DNA from 2 places in the Kocuria sp. CH-021 genome. Region 2 is predicted to be linked to the other one. Evidence: predicted binding sites of a transcription regulator. Region 2 holds the regulator's gene; the other holds the start of a gene.

Region 1 (7,718 bases), on a different contig from region 2:
CCGGGAGAGGGACTCCGCGAGGCACTGGGTCAGCGCCGTGAGCGCCCCGACCTCCCAGAGGGTCGAGAGCCCGTCGCAGAAGCGGACCTCGTCGGTGCCCAGCCGGGGCACGGGGCGCACGTCCCAGCGGGCCTCGCTCATCTCCTCGATGATGCCGGTGGCGATCATGTCGGTGATGCACTGCTCGTACGCCGTCCAGGACGGGAAGTGGTACGGCAGCCCCGCCGTGGAGAGCTGCTGGAAGATCATGGAGCGCTGCGACGCGTAGCCGGTGTCCTCACCGGCCCAGAAGGGCGAGTTCGCGGACAGCGCGAGCAGGTGGGGGTAGTAGGTCAGCAGCCCGTCGAGCACCGGGAGGGCCTTCGCCCGCGAGTCGAGGCCCACGTGGACGTGCACCCCGTAGATGACCATCTGCCGGCCCCAGTACTGGGCGCGGTCCACGAGCTTGTGGTAGCGCTGCTTGTCGGTGACCTGCTGGTCCTGCCAGCGCGCGAAGGGGTGGGTGCCCGCGGCGAAGACCTCGAGGCCCTGCGGGTCGGTGACCCGGCGGATCTCGTCCATCATGGTGGACAGCTGCTCGGTGGAGTGGGCCACGTCCCGGCACACCCCGGTCACCAGCTCGATGGTGTTGAGCAGGAACTCCCCGGTGAGGTGCGGGTGGTCGCCGTCCGTGCCCCAGTCGGGGTGGGCGTCCAGGACGGCCTCGAACGTCTCCCGGCCGCGGGGCACGAGATCCCCCGTGCTGCCGTCCACGAGGGCGATCTCCCACTCGACGCCGAGCGTCGACTGCTGGGAGCGGGCGAACGAGATCTCCACGCGGCAGGTCCTCCGTGCTCTTGAGGGCGGGCGCCCGGTCGGGGGCGGGCCGGACGGCCCGCGGAGCCCTCAGTCTACGGTTTCCACGACGATCACGACGCGCTTCTCCGCTGGGCCCGCCCCGGTCCGTCCGGGGCCGCCCGGGGCGGGGTCCGCGGCCGTCCTGGTGACCACGAGCGTGGCCCGCCCGGGGCCCTTCGGCGCGAGCCGGCGGCGCAGCTCCTCCGGGGTCACGTCCGTGCCGCGCTTCTTGATCTCGAGCGTGCCGACCTCGTGCTCCCGCACCCACCGCCTGAGCACCTTGACGGTGTGCGGCAGCACCTCCCGCACGCGGTACGCGCGGGCCAGCGGGGTGCGCACGAGCTCGTCGGAGGTGAGGTAGGCGATCCGGGGGTGGATCAGCCGCGCCCCCAGCTGCCGGGCGAGGTCCGTGACGAGGCCCGCCCGGATCACCGCGCCGTCCGGTTCGTAGAGGTAGGCGCCCATGGGCCCGACCACCGCGTCGGCGTGGGCGGGGTCGTGGTCCTCCGGGCTGACGATCTCCGCGGACCCGTGCTCGGAGAGCACGAGCGCCGCCCGCCGCACGCCGGGGCGGGCCACCGCGTTGAACCACAGCACGGCCTCGACCACGTCGCCCCGGTCGGAGACCCACTGCGCCTCGCACCCGGCGGGGACGGCCTCGTGCGGGATCCCCGGCCCCAGCTTCACCCCGACGGGCAGGCCGCGCCCGGCCAGCGCCGCCACGAAGGACAGGGGCGGGGAGAACGCCTCGGGGTCGAAGATCCGCCGGGTGCCCGACGACGACGTCGTGCGCCGCGCGGGGTCCAGCCACACCCCGTCCGGCGGCCCGGCGGGCAGGGCGGCGAGGTCCAGCGACTCGGCGTCGGCGTGCAGGACCGTGACCTCGGGGAACGGCAGGAGGTTGAGGGTGGCGACCGCGGCCGTGGTCTCGTCGAGCTCCACGGCGGTGACCCTGCGGTCGAGGGAGGCCAGCGCGAGCGCGTCCGCGCCGATGCCGCAGCCGAGGTCGGCCACGTGCTCGGCGCCCGCGCCGGCGAAGCGCCGCGCGTGCAGGGCGGCCACCCGCAGCCGGGTGGCCTGCTCGAGACCGGCCCGGGTGAAGAGCATGCGGTCGGCGAATCCGCCGAACTTCTCCCGGGCCCGGGCGCGCAGCCTGGCCTGGGTGAGCACCGCGGCGACGAGCTGCGCCTCGTGCCCCTCGGCGCGCAGGCGGGTCGCCGTGCCCAGCGCGTCCTCGGCGTCGTAGGGGCCGACCGCCTCGAGCAGGCGCTGCCCCTCGGCCGTGAGCAGGGGTGCGATGTCGGCCGCCTCGTTCTGCATCGGTCCACCCTATCCGGGTCCGCCCGCCGGGGCGGGCGCCGGTCAGTAGAAGGCGGCCAGACGGCCCCGGGGGCCGTCGATGACCTGCACCGGCGTCTCGAAGACCCGGGTGAGGACCGCGCCGTCCATGATCTCGTGCGGAACGCCGAACTCGGCGATCCGGCCGTCCTTCACGGCGCAGATCCGGTCCGCGTAGTGGCTGGCGAAGTTGATGTCGTGGAGCACGATGACGATGGTCCGGCCCATCTCGTCGCACGCCCGCCGCAGGTGCTGCATCATCGACACGGCGTGGCGCATGTCCAGGTTGTTGAGGGGCTCGTCCAGGAGCACGTGGTCGGTCTCCTGGGCCAGCACCATGGCCACGTACGCGCGCTGGCGCTGCCCGCCCGAGAGCTGGTCGAGGTAGCGGTGCTCCAGCGGTCGCAGCCCGAGGAAGTCGATGTACCGGCCGATGATCTCCTCGTCCGCGGCGTTCAGCCGGCCGCGGCTGTGCGGGAAGCGGCCGAAGCCGACCAGCTGCCGCACCGTGAGCCGGGTGACGTAGTGGTTCTCCTGGCGCAGGACGGACACGATCCGGGCCAGGTCCTTGGACCGCGTCGTGGCCACGTCGTAGCCGGCGATGTCGATGCTGCCGTCGTCGAGGCCCAGCAGCCGGCCGATCATCGTCAGGAGCGTGGACTTGCCCGCCCCGTTGGGGCCGACCAGGGCGGTCATCCCGCCCGACGGGATCTCGAGGTCGACGGGCCCGATCGTCACCTCCCCGCCGTAGTCCTTGCGCACGTTGGTGAGGGTGATCACAGCCGGCCCTTTCGGAGGATGACGTACAGGAAGACGGAGCCGCCGACGAGCTCGATGATGATCGAGACGACGCCCTGGGCGTAGAAGACGTGGTTCAGCACGAAGTAGGCGCTCGTGAGGACGAGGAAGCCGGTGAGCACCGCGACGGGGAAGACACAGCGGTGGTCGTGCGTGCCGGCGAACTGGTACGCGAGCGTCGCGACCAGGAAGCCGAGGAACGTCATCGGGCCCACCAGGGCGGTGGAGACGGCCATGAGCACGGAGACGAAGAAGAGCGTGCGCATGATCTCGGCCCGGTGCCGCACGCCGAGGTTCACGCTCACGTCCCGCCCGAGGGCGACCACGTTCAGGCGGGCGGAGCGCAGCCACAGCGCACCCCCGGCCAGCACGCACAGGGGGACGGCCACGGGGAGGTAGTCGGCGTGCGCGTTCGTCACGGAGCCGAACAGTCGGGCGGAGAGCACGTCGAACTCGCTGGGGGACAGCAGGCGCTGCATGAAGGTGGAGACGGAGCCCAGCCCCCCGCCGATGACGATGCCCACGAGCAGCATCACCTGCAGGTTCCCGTACCGGCCGGAGAGCAGCCAGCCGTAGAGGGCGAGGGAGAGGGCCACCATGAGCGCGACCTGCAGGAGGAACTGCGGCACGCCCTGGAGGACGAGGATCCCCGCGGCGCCCAGGAAGTAGACCGTGGACGTCTGGATCGCCACGTAGAGGGACTCGAAGCCCATGATCGACGGGGTGATGATGCGGTTGTTCGTGGCCGTCTGGAAGCTCACCGTGGCCACGGCCTGGCAGAAGGCCACGACCGCCATGATGACGACGCCCGTCACCCGCCGGTCCGCGATCCGCCAGAACCCGTCCGAGCCGACCGGCATCGGGTTGTCCCACGCCAGCAGGCCGAAGGCGAAGCCGGCCGAGGCGAGGGCCAGCACGGCGACGACCGTCCAGTACCGCCGCCGGGCCCGCGGCGTGGGGAACGCGCCGGTGCCGCCCCGCGCGGGGCGGGCCCCCGCCGCCGGGGTCGCGGCCGGTGCCGCGGCGGGTGTCGTCGCGGGTGTCCCGAGCACGGCCTCAGACACGTCGACGCTGCCTGAGGAGCAGGTGGACGAACACCACGGCGCCGACGATCCCGAGGATCACGGACACCGGGATCTCGAACGGCATGATGACGATCCTCCCGATCAGGTCGCACACCGTCACGATGGCGACGCCGAGCAGGCACACCCAGGGCAGGTTGCTGCGCAGGTCGTCGCCGCGGACCATCGACACGATGTTGGGCACGATCAGGCCCAGGAACGGCAGGTTGCCGACGACGACGGTGACGACCCCGGTGGCCACCGCGATCAGGCCCGTCCCGAGCAGGACGGTCCGGTGGTAGTCCAGGCCGACGTTGGTGGCGACGTCCTCGCCGAGCCCGGCGACGGTGAGCCGGTCCGCCACGAGGAACACCGCGATCCCGACCAGCAGGACGAGCCACAGCACCTCGTACTGGCCGCGCAGGACCGAGGTGAAGCTGCCGGCGAACCAGACCCCCAGGTTCTGCAGCATGTCCGTCTGCAGCGCCAGGAACGTCGAGACGGAGCCGACCACCGCGCCCAGCATGATGCCGACGATGGGGACGACGAGGGAGGAGCGCAGGGAGACGCGGCGCAGGAAGAGGAAGAAGATCATGGTCCCGACGAAGGCCGCGGTCACGGCGCCGAGCATCCGGGTGAGGATCGTGGCGCCGGGCACGAGGAGCATGACGAGCAGCAGCCCCAGCCCCGCCCACTCGGTGGTGCCCGTCGTGGTGGGCTCCACGAAGCGGTTCTGCGTGAGCAGCTGCATCACCAGCCCGGACATGGCCATGGCCGCGCCGGCGAGCACCAGGGCGATGGTGCGGGGGATCCGCGTGATGGCGAACATCGCGTCGCCGTCGGCGGCGCCGAAGACGTCGTAGACGCCGGTGAACAGGGAGACGGCCAGCAGGGCCAGGACCCCGAGCACCCCGAGGAGGAGCTTGGGGTCGAACAGCGCCCCCGGGCTCCTGGTCCTGCCCCCGGTGCGGGGTCCGGACGAGATGGTTGTCATGGATCGGCCCTTCCTTCGGCCTCGTGTCCGGCGGCAGGGGAGCGGGGCCCGTCGCGGAGGGCCCCGCTCCCGCCGTCCGTCCGACAGGTCAGTTCTGCTCGCCCATGGCGTCGGCCAGGGTGTTGAAGAACTCCGTGTAGGTCTGGATGCCCTCGTTGGTGTAGGTGTCGCGGGGCATGTAGACGACGTTGCCCTCCTGCACCGCGGTGACGTTCTGCAGGGCCTCGGCGCCCTCGATGACCTCCTGCGCCGGGGTGAACTCGGGGTCGTCGGCGCTGATCGCGGCGTCCCGGTCCAGCACGAGGATCCAGTCGGGGTCCGAGTCGGCGATCGCCTCGACCGAGATGTCGTCGCCCTGGTGGTCGTCGCTGGCGCCGTCGACCTCGAGCGCCGGCTCGAAGCCGAAGATCTCGAACAGCGGGCCCAGGGTGCGTCCCTTGTCCGGGGCGATGAAGCCGATCTCGCCGCCGGAGACGGTGACGGCCATGACCGTGTCGCCGGGCCGGTAGCCGTCGGCCACGCGCTGCATCGCCGCGTCGAAGTCGCCGTTGATCTGCTCGGCCTCGTCCTCGCGGTCGAAGATCCGGCCCAGGACGGAGGTCTGCCGCTTCAGCTCCGCGTCGAAGGCCTGGTCCTCCCGCGGGTCCAGCTCCACGACGGTGGCCTCCGGCACGAGGTCGGCGAAGTCCTCGCGGTAGTCGGCGAAGCGCTGGCCGTTGACGATGAGGTCGGGGTCCGCGGCGACGACGGCCTCGAGGTCCGGCTCGCGGTGGTTGCCGAGGTCGACGACGGACTCGTCGTCGGCGTAGGCGATGGTGTCCGGCATGAGGGCGCGCGGGGCCGCGGCCAGTTCGACGTCCCACTCGGCGAGCGTCTCGAACGTGCGGTTGTCGGTGGCGACGACGGACCGCGGCGGGACGTCGACGGTCTGCGTGCCGAAGTTGTCCTCGACCTCGACCGTGGCGGTCGAGGCGGCGGAGGTCCCGGCGGAGGCGGGCTCGTCGCCCTGGGCCGTGCCGCAGGCGGTGAGGGCGAGGACGCCGGCGACGGCCAGGAGGGCGGCCGGGTGCTTGGAGCGGTTCATGGTCTTCCTTCGTGCAGAGGACGCCGGCGCGCTCCGGGAGGGAGGGCGCCGGCGGGGTCCGATGGGCGCGACGTACCCGCACACCGGTGTGCGGGGACGACGGGGAGGGCACCGTTGCTCGGCCGAGGTAAGGGTTGCCTTACCGCTCAACCTAGAGCGTCGGACGGGCGTGAGGCAAATCATTGGGGAACACCGGTGTGACCTAATTCCTCCCATCGGGGTCCGCGGGCACCGGCGCGCTGGCACTCGCCTTGACCGACTGCCAGCCCCCTCCTACAGTTGGCCTTGGCACTCTCCGGGTGAGGGTGCTAAGGGCCAGGCGATCGATCGGCACCGCGACGACGGTTGGTGCGCCAACCGGCCCGAAGCTCGACAGCGGGCTCCGCCCGCGGTCGCCCACCGTTTTCCACCCCTACAGACAAGGAGAGATCGTGTCGGTCTCCATCAAGCCTCTCGAGGATCGCATCGTCGTTCAGCCGCTCGCCGCTGAGCAGACCACCGCGTCCGGTCTCGTCATCCCGGACACCGCCAAGGAGAAGCCCCAGGAGGGCAAGGTCCTGGCCGTCGGCCCCGGTCGGGTCGACGACTCCGGCAACCGCATCCCGGTCGACGTCAAGGAGGGCGACGTCGTGATCTTCTCCAAGTACGGCGGCACCGAGGTCAAGTACAACGGCGAGGAGTACCTGGTGCTCCCGGCCCGCGACGTGCTCGCCGTCGTCGAGAAGTAGACCGGGCGGCACAGACCCGGCGCAGACCGCGCAGTCCGGACGAAGGGTGCCCGTCGCGCACGCCCCGCGGGGCCCGCGGCGGGCACCCTTCGCCGATCCCGATCCCCGAAACCGCTGGCGACCCCAGCCACCCAGAAGGAGCCATTGCCCATGGCCAAGCAGCTGGCATTCGACGATGCCGCCCGCAAGTCCCTCGAGAACGGCGTCAACAAGCTCGCCGACACCGTCAAGGTCACCCTCGGCCCGCGCGGGCGCAACGTGGTGCTCGACAAGAAGTGGGGCGCCCCCACGATCACCAACGACGGCGTGACCATCGCCCGCGAGGTCGAGCTCGACGACCCGTACGAGAACCTCGGGGCCCAGCTCGCCAAGGAGGTGGCGACCAAGACCAACGACGTCGCCGGCGACGGCACCACCACCGCCACCGTGCTCGCCCAGGCGCTCGTCAAGGAGGGCCTGCGCAACGTGGCCGCCGGCGCCGACCCGCTGAGCCTCAAGCGCGGCATCGAGAAGGCCGTCGAGGCGGTCACCGACCGCCTGCTGGAGAACGCCCGCCCCGTGGAGGGCGCCAACGTCGCCCACGTGGCCGCCATCTCGGCGCAGGACCCGGCGATCGGCGAGCTCATCGCCCGCGCCTTCGAGACCGTCGGCAAGGACGGCGTCATCACGATCGAGGACGGCTCGAGCACCGAGGTCGAGCTCGACGTCACCGAGGGCATGCAGTTCGACAAGGGCTACCTGTCCCCGTCCTTCGTGACCGACGCCGAGCGCCAGGAAGCGGTCATGGAGAACTCCCTGGTGCTGCTGTACCAGGGCAAGATCTCCTCGGTGCCGGAGCTCATGCCCGTGCTCGAGAAGGTCCTCCAGGCCAAGAAGCC
Region 2 (7,718 bases):
GAAGGAGGGCAAGAAGCGGATGAAGATGGTGGGCCGTGTGGAGGTCCCCCAGGAGGCGTTCGTCGCGGCGCTGTCCTCCGACGAGGCCGGGGCGAAGGACAAGAAGAAGTAGTGGCCCCCGCACAGCCGGAGGGCCTGCCCGGCCCGCTCGACGGTCTGCTGCCGGCCTCCGCCGCGGAGGGCTCCGCCGAGCGCACGCTCAGCCTCTACGTGCACGTGCCGTTCTGCGCGGTCCGGTGCGGGTACTGCGACTTCAACACCTACACGGCCGTGGAGCTCGGCGCCGGGGTGTCCCAGGACGCCTACGCCGGCGACGCCGCGGCGGAGGTCCGCTGGGCGCGCCGGGTGCTGGCGGACTCCGGGGCCGCCCCCCGCCCGCTGCACAGCGTGTTCTTCGGCGGCGGGACCCCCACGCTGCTGCCCGCCGAGGACCTCGCGGCGGTCCTGGCGCAGGCCCGGGAGAGCTTCGGGCTCGCCGAGGGCGCGGAGGTGACCACCGAGGCCAACCCGGACTCCGTGACGCCGGAGTCCCTCGCGGTGCTCGCGGCGGCCGGGGTGACCCGGGTGTCCTTCGGGATGCAGTCGGCCGTTCCCCACGTGCTCGCCGTCCTGGACCGCACGCACGACCCGGAGAACGTGCCCCGCGCCGTCCGCTGGGCACGCGAGGCGGGCCTGGGCGTCAGCGTGGACCTCATCTACGGCACCCCCGGGGAGTCCCTGGCCGACTGGGAGCACTCGGTGCGCACGGCGGTGGGCTATGAGCCGGACCACGTCTCCGCGTACTCGCTGATCATCGAGGACGGCACGAAGCTCGCGGCGCGGATGCGGCGCGGGGAGGTCCCGCCCATCGACGAGGACGACCAGGCCGACAAGTACGAGCTCGCGGACCGGATCCTCGGGGACGCCGGCTTCGAGTGGTACGAGGTGAGCAACTGGGCCCGCCCCGCCGGCGGCGCGGACCCCGGGGCCCACCGCAGCCGGCACAACCTCGCGTACTGGCGCAACCAGGACTGGTGGGGCATCGGCCCCGGTGCGCACTCGCACGTGGGCGGGACGCGCTGGTGGAACCTCAAGCACCCCGTGCCCTACACCAACCGGGTGCGCGCGCGGCAGTCGCCCGCGGCCGGGCGCGAGATCCTCGACGCCGGGACCCGGCACCTCGAGCGCGTGATGCTGGAGGCCCGGATCCGCGACGGTCTGCCCACGGCCGCCCTGACCGGGAGCGGGCGCGGCGCGGTCGCCGGGCTGATCGCCGACGGTCTCGTGGAGCCCGCGGCGGCGCTGCGCGGCTCGGTGGTGCTGACCCTGCGGGGCCGGCTCCTGGGCGACGCCGTGGTGCGGCGGCTGCTCGCCTGAGCGGCGCGGCTCCCTTTCGCCGCCGGAGAGGGCGGACCCGGCGCGGGACGTCCCCGCGTGCGAGAAGCGGCGTCAGCCGCGCTCGGCGCGCTCCCGGGACCGTTCGCGCAGCTTCTCGACGAGCCGGTCGTAGAGCCGGGTGTTGAAGCGGTACTGGTGCGGCTCGCCCTGGTTGACGCGGACCCCACCGATCAAGGACCCGACGGCCAGCAGCAGCCACGCGGCGGCGGCGGCGAGCGCGAAGAACCAGCCGATGAACGGCACCGGGGCCAGCAGGATGCCCGCCACCACCACGAGGGTCGGCAGCAGGGTGAAGTTCATGGCCTCCATGGACTCCTGCTCGGTGAACGGCCCCCGGCCGCGGAAGACGCGGTGGAGCAGGAACGAGGGGAGGAAGCCGATGACGCCGCCGAAGTGCGCCAGGGTCGCCCACTGGTGGTCCTCGGTGACGGTCAGTGGCTGGGCCACGGGGGAGAGGCCCTCGAACGGGGCCCCGGCGTTCTCGCGGCTCGATCGGGGGTCGGTCTGCACGGGCACGGAAGTCCTTCGGCGGTGGGACCGCGGCGGAACCGCGGCCGGTGGGTGGGACTCCACCATCCTACCGACCGGTCCGGACGGCGGCGGATCGCGGCCTCGCACGTGTGCCTTTGTGACGTCACGACCGGCTCGTCCCGGCCGCCGGAGGGTGCGGGGGCGCGCCGGATCACGCCTCGGATCAGGCCGCGGGCGCGGTGAGGAAGTCGATCAGCTCCTCGACGCGGCCCAGCAGGGACGGCTCCAGGTCGGCGTAGCTGTCCACGCGGGCGAGGATGTGCTGCCAGGCCCGTCCCAGGTCCCCGGGGGTCCGGTGCGGCCAGCCGAGGGCGGCGGCGGCGCCGGTCTTCCAGTCGGTGCCGCGGGGCACCACGGGCCAGGCGTCGACGCCGAGCGCGCGCGGCTTGACCGCCTGCCAGATGTCGACGTACGGGTGGCCCAGCACCAGGACGTTGCCCGGGGCGCCGGGCAGGCGCATGGTCTCGGCCGCGATCCGGGACTCCTTGGAGCCCGTCACGAGGTGGTCCACGAGGATCCCGAGCCGCCGCCCGGGGCCGGGCCCGAACTCCCGCACGGCGGCGGGCAGGTCGTCGATGCCGTGCAGCGGCTCCACCACGATGCCCTCGACGGCCAGGTCGTGGCCCCACACCTTCGCCACCAGCTCGGCGTCGTGGTAGCCCTCGACCCACACCCGGGAGGCCTTCGCGGTGCTCGCGCGCAGCCCCTCGACGGCCACGGACCCCGACCGCGTGCGGGCGGGCGTCCTCGCCGCCGGGGTCCGGCGGGGCTCGACGACGACCACGGGCTCGCCCTCGAGCAGGAACCCCGGTCCCAGCGGGAACGCCTTGACCCGGCCCCGGCGGTCCTCCAGCCCCATCACGCGCATGCCGCCGATGGTCTCCAGGGACACGACGGCGCCGACCCAGCCGGTCGTCACGTCCTCCAGGAGCAGCCCCGGCGCCACCGGAACCTCCGCGGACGCGGGCCGGCGGCGGGCGAGGGCGTCGTCGTCGAGGCTGCGCGGCCCCCAGCCGTGGTCGCTCATGGTCGTCCTCCCGGGTCGCGGTGCCGCGCGTCCGGCGCGGATCAGCCGGAAGCGTACCAAACCGGGGGCGGCGGCCCGGTGGTCGGACACGGGGGCTACACTGGACGGCGTTAGCACTGTGGCCACCCGAGTGCCAGGGCGGCCGGAGCACGAGCACGGACCGGGGAGGAGCGGCGTGAACCATCCGAGACGACTGCAGATCCTGCAGGCCATCGTGGAGGACTACGTGCACTTCCGCGAGCCCGTGGGCTCCAAGGCGCTCGTGGACCGGCACCGGCTCGGCGTCTCCTCGGCCACCGTGCGCAACGACATGGCCGCGCTCGAGGAGGAGGGTCTGATCACGGCCCCCCACACGAGCTCCGGCCGGATCCCCACCGACAAGGGCTACCGCACGTTCGTGGACCAGATCGCGGCCGTCAAGCCGCTGTCCGGGCCGGAGCGGCGGGCCATCCAGCGCCTGCTCGACGACGCCGCGGACATCGACGACGTCATGGAGCGCACCGTGCGGCTGCTCGCCCAGCTGACCCAGCAGGTCGCGGTCGTGCAGTACCCGCACGCCTCCGGCGTGACCGTGCGCCACGTCGAGGTCGTGGACCTCGGGGCCGGGCGGGTGCTCGTGGTGCTCATCCCGACCAACGGCCGGGTGGCCCAGCGCGTGGCCGTGCTGCGGGCGCCCCTCGAGGAGTCCCAGCTGCTCGAGCTGCGCGCCCGGGTGCTGGCCGCCGTGGTGGGGCGCTCCCTGACCGCGGTGCCGGACGCCCTCGCGGTGATGGCCGCGGGCACCGCCCCGCCGCTCCAGCCGGCCGCCGCGGCGGTGGGGGAGGCCGTGGCCGCCCTCGCGGCGGGCGGTGCCGAGCACCGCATGGTCATGGCCGGCACCGCCAACCTCGCCCGTGCCACGGGGGACTTCCACCTGAGCATCGGCCCGGTCCTCGAGGCCCTCGAGGAGCAGGTGGTGATGCTCCGGCTGCTCTCGGAGATGGAGCAGGACGCCCGCGGGGTCGCCGTGCGGATCGGCACGGAGAACGCCGAGGGCCCCCTGTCCGAGGCCGCCGTCGTCGCCACCGGCTACGGGCCGCAGTCGAAGGTGGGGGTCGTCGGTCCCATGCGCATGGACTACCCGTCCACGATGGCCGCCGTGCGCGCCGTCGCCCGCTACCTCTCCCGTATCCTCGGGGGCTGAGCCCCCGCGGGCCCCGCTCCCGGGGCCCTCCAGCGAAACCCACCACAGACCTCTCGACAGAACGGACCACGGTGAGCGATCACTACGAGACCCTGGGCGTGTCCCGGGACGCCAGCCAGGAAGAGATCAAGAAGGCCTACCGCAAGAAGGCCCGCCGGCTGCACCCCGACGTCAACCCCGGCCCCGAGGCCGCCGAGGACTTCAAGCGCCTCTCCCACGCCAACGACGTCCTCTCCGACCCCGAGAAGCGGAGGGTCTACGACGCGACCGGCAACGAGAACGGCACCGACACCGGTTTCGGCGGGGGCTTCCCCGGCTCGGGCTTCGGCTTCGCCGACATCTTCGACACCTTCTTCCAGGGCGCCGGGGGCGCCGGCTCCGGCCGGCGCGGCCCCGCGTCCCGCACCCGCCAGGGCCAGGACGCGCTGATCAACGTCCGCGTCTCCCTCCGGGACGCGGTCTTCGGCACGGAGAAGAAGATCACCGTGGACACCGCCGTGGTCTGCCCCACGTGCAACGGCAGCTGCTGCCAGGCGGGCACCCAGCCCGAGACCTGTGAGGTCTGCCACGGCTCCGGCCAGGTCCAGCGCCAGGTCCAGTCCATCCTGGGCACCGTGGTCACCGCCGCCCCGTGCGCCACCTGCCAGGGCTTCGGCACCGTCATCAAGCACCCCTGCCACGAGTGCTACGGCGAGGGCCGCGTGCGCGACCGCCGCCCGCTGACCGTCAAGATCCCCGCCGGCGTCTCGACCGGCAACCGGATCCGCCTCTCGGGACAGGGCGAGGCCGGCACCGCCGGCGGCCCCAACGGGGACCTCTACGTCGAGCTCAAGGTCGACCCGGACCCCACGTTCGAGCGCCAGGGCGACGACCTGCACGCCCGCGTCCGGGTGCCCATGACCTCCGCGGCCCTCGGCACCACGGTGACCCTCGAGACCTTCGACGGCGAGCGCGAGGTCCCCGTGTCCCCCGGCACGCAGACCGGCCACACCGTGACCCTGCACGAGCTCGGGGCCACCCGGCTGCGCGGCGGCGGGCGCGGCGAGCTGTTCGTCCACCTCGAGGTCGAGACGCCCACGGCGCTCGACGACGAGCAGCGCGAGCTGCTCGAGCAGCTGTCCCGGCTGCGCGGCGAGGACCAGTCGACCGGCACGACCCTGAACTCCCCGGCCGGCTCCGGCGGCTTCTTCTCCCGGCTCAAGGACAGGTTCTCCGACCTGTGAGCCTGCCGGTCTTCAAGGTCGAGCCGGGCCGGCTCACGGGCCTCGGCCCCGGAGCGGTGCTCGCGGTCACCGGCCCGGAGGCCCGGCACGCCGTCACCGTGCGCCGCCTCGCGCCCGGCGAGCCCCTCGAGCTCGTCGACGGCGCGGGGACCCGGGCCACCGGGGAGCTGCGCTCGGCCGACCGCGACAGCATGGAGGTCGTCGTCGTCTCGGTGACGACCGAGCCCGTCCGCACGCCCCGGCTCGTCCTCGCCCAGGCCCTCGCGAAGGGCGACCGGGACCTGCTGGCCGCGGAGACGGCCACCGAGCTGGGCGTGGACGCCGTGGTGCCGTGGCAGGCCGACCGCTCGATCGTGCGGTGGAAGAAGGAGCGCGCCGCCAAGAGCCACGAGAAGTGGGTCCACACCGTCGCGGCCGCCGCCAAGCAGTCCCGCCGGGCGGCCTGGCCGGAGGTGCTGCCGCTGTGCACCACCCGGGAGCTCGCCCGTCTGCTCGGCGAGCCGGGGACGCGGGGCCTCGTCCTGCACGAGGAGGCCGGCGAGTCCCTCGCCGAACTGACCGGCGCCCCGGGGGTGCCGTGGGCGGGCTCGGAGCGGATCGTCCTGGTGGTGGGGCCCGAAGGGGGCATCGCCCCGGCGGAGCTCGAGGCCCTGGCCGGCGCGGGAGCCCACGCGGTGCGGCTCGGCCACGAGGTGCTGCGCAGCTCGACCGCCGGACCCGCCGCGCTGGCGGTGCTCAGCGCCGCGCTCGGACGCTGGGCGTCCGGGCCCCGCTGAGCCCAGCCGGACCGGATCAGCCCGGGAGCACCGCCACGTCCTTGTCGTCGCGCACGGTGTCGCCCTCCGCGTTCCGGCCGACGACCGTCACGACGTAGTCGCCGGGCTCCAGCTCGACCTCCGTCCGGAACCCGGCGGTCCCGTCGGCGCGCGGGACGGCGGCGGCCGCGCCGCTCGAGACGCGCCGCCCGTCCTGCTCGGCCACGCTCCAGCGGCCGCTCCGGACACCGTCCAGCGCCCGGCCGGACACGGTCAGGGAGCCCTCGGCGCGGGCGTCCTGCCGTGGTTCGTCGAGCCAGATCGGCGCCTCGGCGCTCTCGTCGGGCCGGAGGGGGGCGTCGAGTCGCACGGCGCCGAAGACCTCCTCGTCGGGACGGCCGTCCACGAGCACCTTCACCTCGGCCTCGGAGCCCTCGGGCAGCAGGCCCGCCGTTCCCGCGGCGGCCGTGACCGTGTGCGCGAGCTGCTGGAGGGCGAGCCGGGCCTCGTTCCCGTCCAGGTCCGCGCGGAAGGCCTCCGACGGCATGTCCACCGTGATGGTCCCCTCGGGGGACGTCGAGGCGCCCACCCGGTCCACCGGGGACCACAGCGTCCGGTAGTCCGGGTCCCGCGGGGTCGCCCCGGTCATCAGCGCGGCCGCCGCGGCGATGGGGTCCACGGCCGCGGCGGCCTCGGAGGCGTCCCGGAACTCCCGGAACAGCCGCTCCTCGCCGGCCGCGCGGCCCACCCAGTAGACGGGCAGCTTCGTGGTGGCCACCCTGACCTCGGCGGTGCCCGACGCGGCGGGCGCCGCCGGAACGGTGCCCGACGCGGGGACCGCGCCGTCGAGGGAGCTGCCCGGACCGGTGGCGCACGCGCCGAGGACGAGGACGCCCGCCGCGGACAGCGCCAGCACGGGGAAGCGGGCGCGGGCGGACGGGCGCCGGGAACGGGCGGTGGTCATGGGGGGACGCGCACCTCGGCTTTCCGGGATCTTCTGCGGGATCTGCTGGGGGGCGGTGCCGGCACCGGGGGGGGGAGGTCGCACCCGTCCCCCTGCCGGAGGACCGCACCATTCCAGCACAGCGGCCGAGGGCGCCCCCAGCCGAGGAGCCCCTGCGGCCGTGACCGATACCAAATCGGAATGTGCGCCCCCGCGGCCTCCGGCGCCGGAGCCGCGCGGTACCCTGGAAGGAGGACGAGCGCCGTCCGCCGACCCATCCACGGCAACCCGATCGAGAGCGAGAGCACGGCCCGCGCGGCCGAACCCATGACTGAGACGCTGCCCGGCACCACGCACCCACTGACGGCCCGCACCGTCATCACCTTCCCCGACCGCGAGACGATGGTCCGCTGTCTCGGCTCCGGGGACGACACCCTGCGCCAGGTGGAGACCGCGTTCCCGGGCCTCGAGACCAGCCCCCGCGGACTCGAGCTCGGCATCGAGGGCCCGGGCGGGGCCGTGCAGATCGTCGCCACCCTGTTCGACGAGCTGAAGGTGCTGGCCGGGCGCGAGACCTCGATCACCCCCCAGGTCATCACCCAGCTGCTCGCGCTGATCGGCCGGGACCTCACCGCCCGGCCCAGCGGCGCCCTCACCCAGAACATCCTCTCGAGCCGCG

What was found. Region 2 encodes HrcA, which represses chaperone genes, less so after heat shock. Its sites were predicted from a motif close to TTNGCACTCGNNNNNNNCGAGTGCNAA; they were not measured.
Region 1: the regulator HrcA is predicted to act here: its motif matches at 6,352-6,378, upstream of groES (co-chaperone GroES).

What each region holds. Positions count from the first base shown of each region.
Region 1 is NZ_JBNAFK010000017.1:39,101-46,818, reverse strand. Features, by position in the region: gene ACPYN7_RS13480 (glutamate--cysteine ligase) at 1-816, opposite strand, end outside; gene ACPYN7_RS13475 (THUMP-like domain-containing protein) at 886-2,157, opposite strand; gene ACPYN7_RS13470 (ABC transporter ATP-binding protein) at 2,200-2,955, opposite strand; gene ACPYN7_RS13465 (iron chelate uptake ABC transporter family permease subunit) at 2,952-4,037, opposite strand; gene ACPYN7_RS13460 (ABC transporter permease) at 4,030-5,028, opposite strand; gene ACPYN7_RS13455 (siderophore ABC transporter substrate-binding protein) at 5,117-6,112, opposite strand; gene groES (co-chaperone GroES) at 6,544-6,840, shown strand; gene groL (chaperonin GroEL) at 6,991-7,718, shown strand, end outside.
Region 2 is NZ_JBNAFK010000027.1:7,535-15,252, forward strand. Features, by position in the region: gene lepA (translation elongation factor 4) at 1-112, shown strand, start outside; gene hemW (radical SAM family heme chaperone HemW) at 112-1,356, shown strand; gene ACPYN7_RS16275 (DUF4870 domain-containing protein) at 1,429-1,893, opposite strand; gene ACPYN7_RS16280 (DUF3097 domain-containing protein) at 2,072-2,935, opposite strand; gene hrcA (heat-inducible transcriptional repressor HrcA) at 3,111-4,118, shown strand; gene dnaJ (molecular chaperone DnaJ) at 4,190-5,341, shown strand; gene ACPYN7_RS16295 (16S rRNA (uracil(1498)-N(3))-methyltransferase) at 5,338-6,117, shown strand; gene ACPYN7_RS16300 (GerMN domain-containing protein) at 6,134-7,060, opposite strand; gene ACPYN7_RS16305 (PhoH family protein) at 7,367-7,718, shown strand, end outside.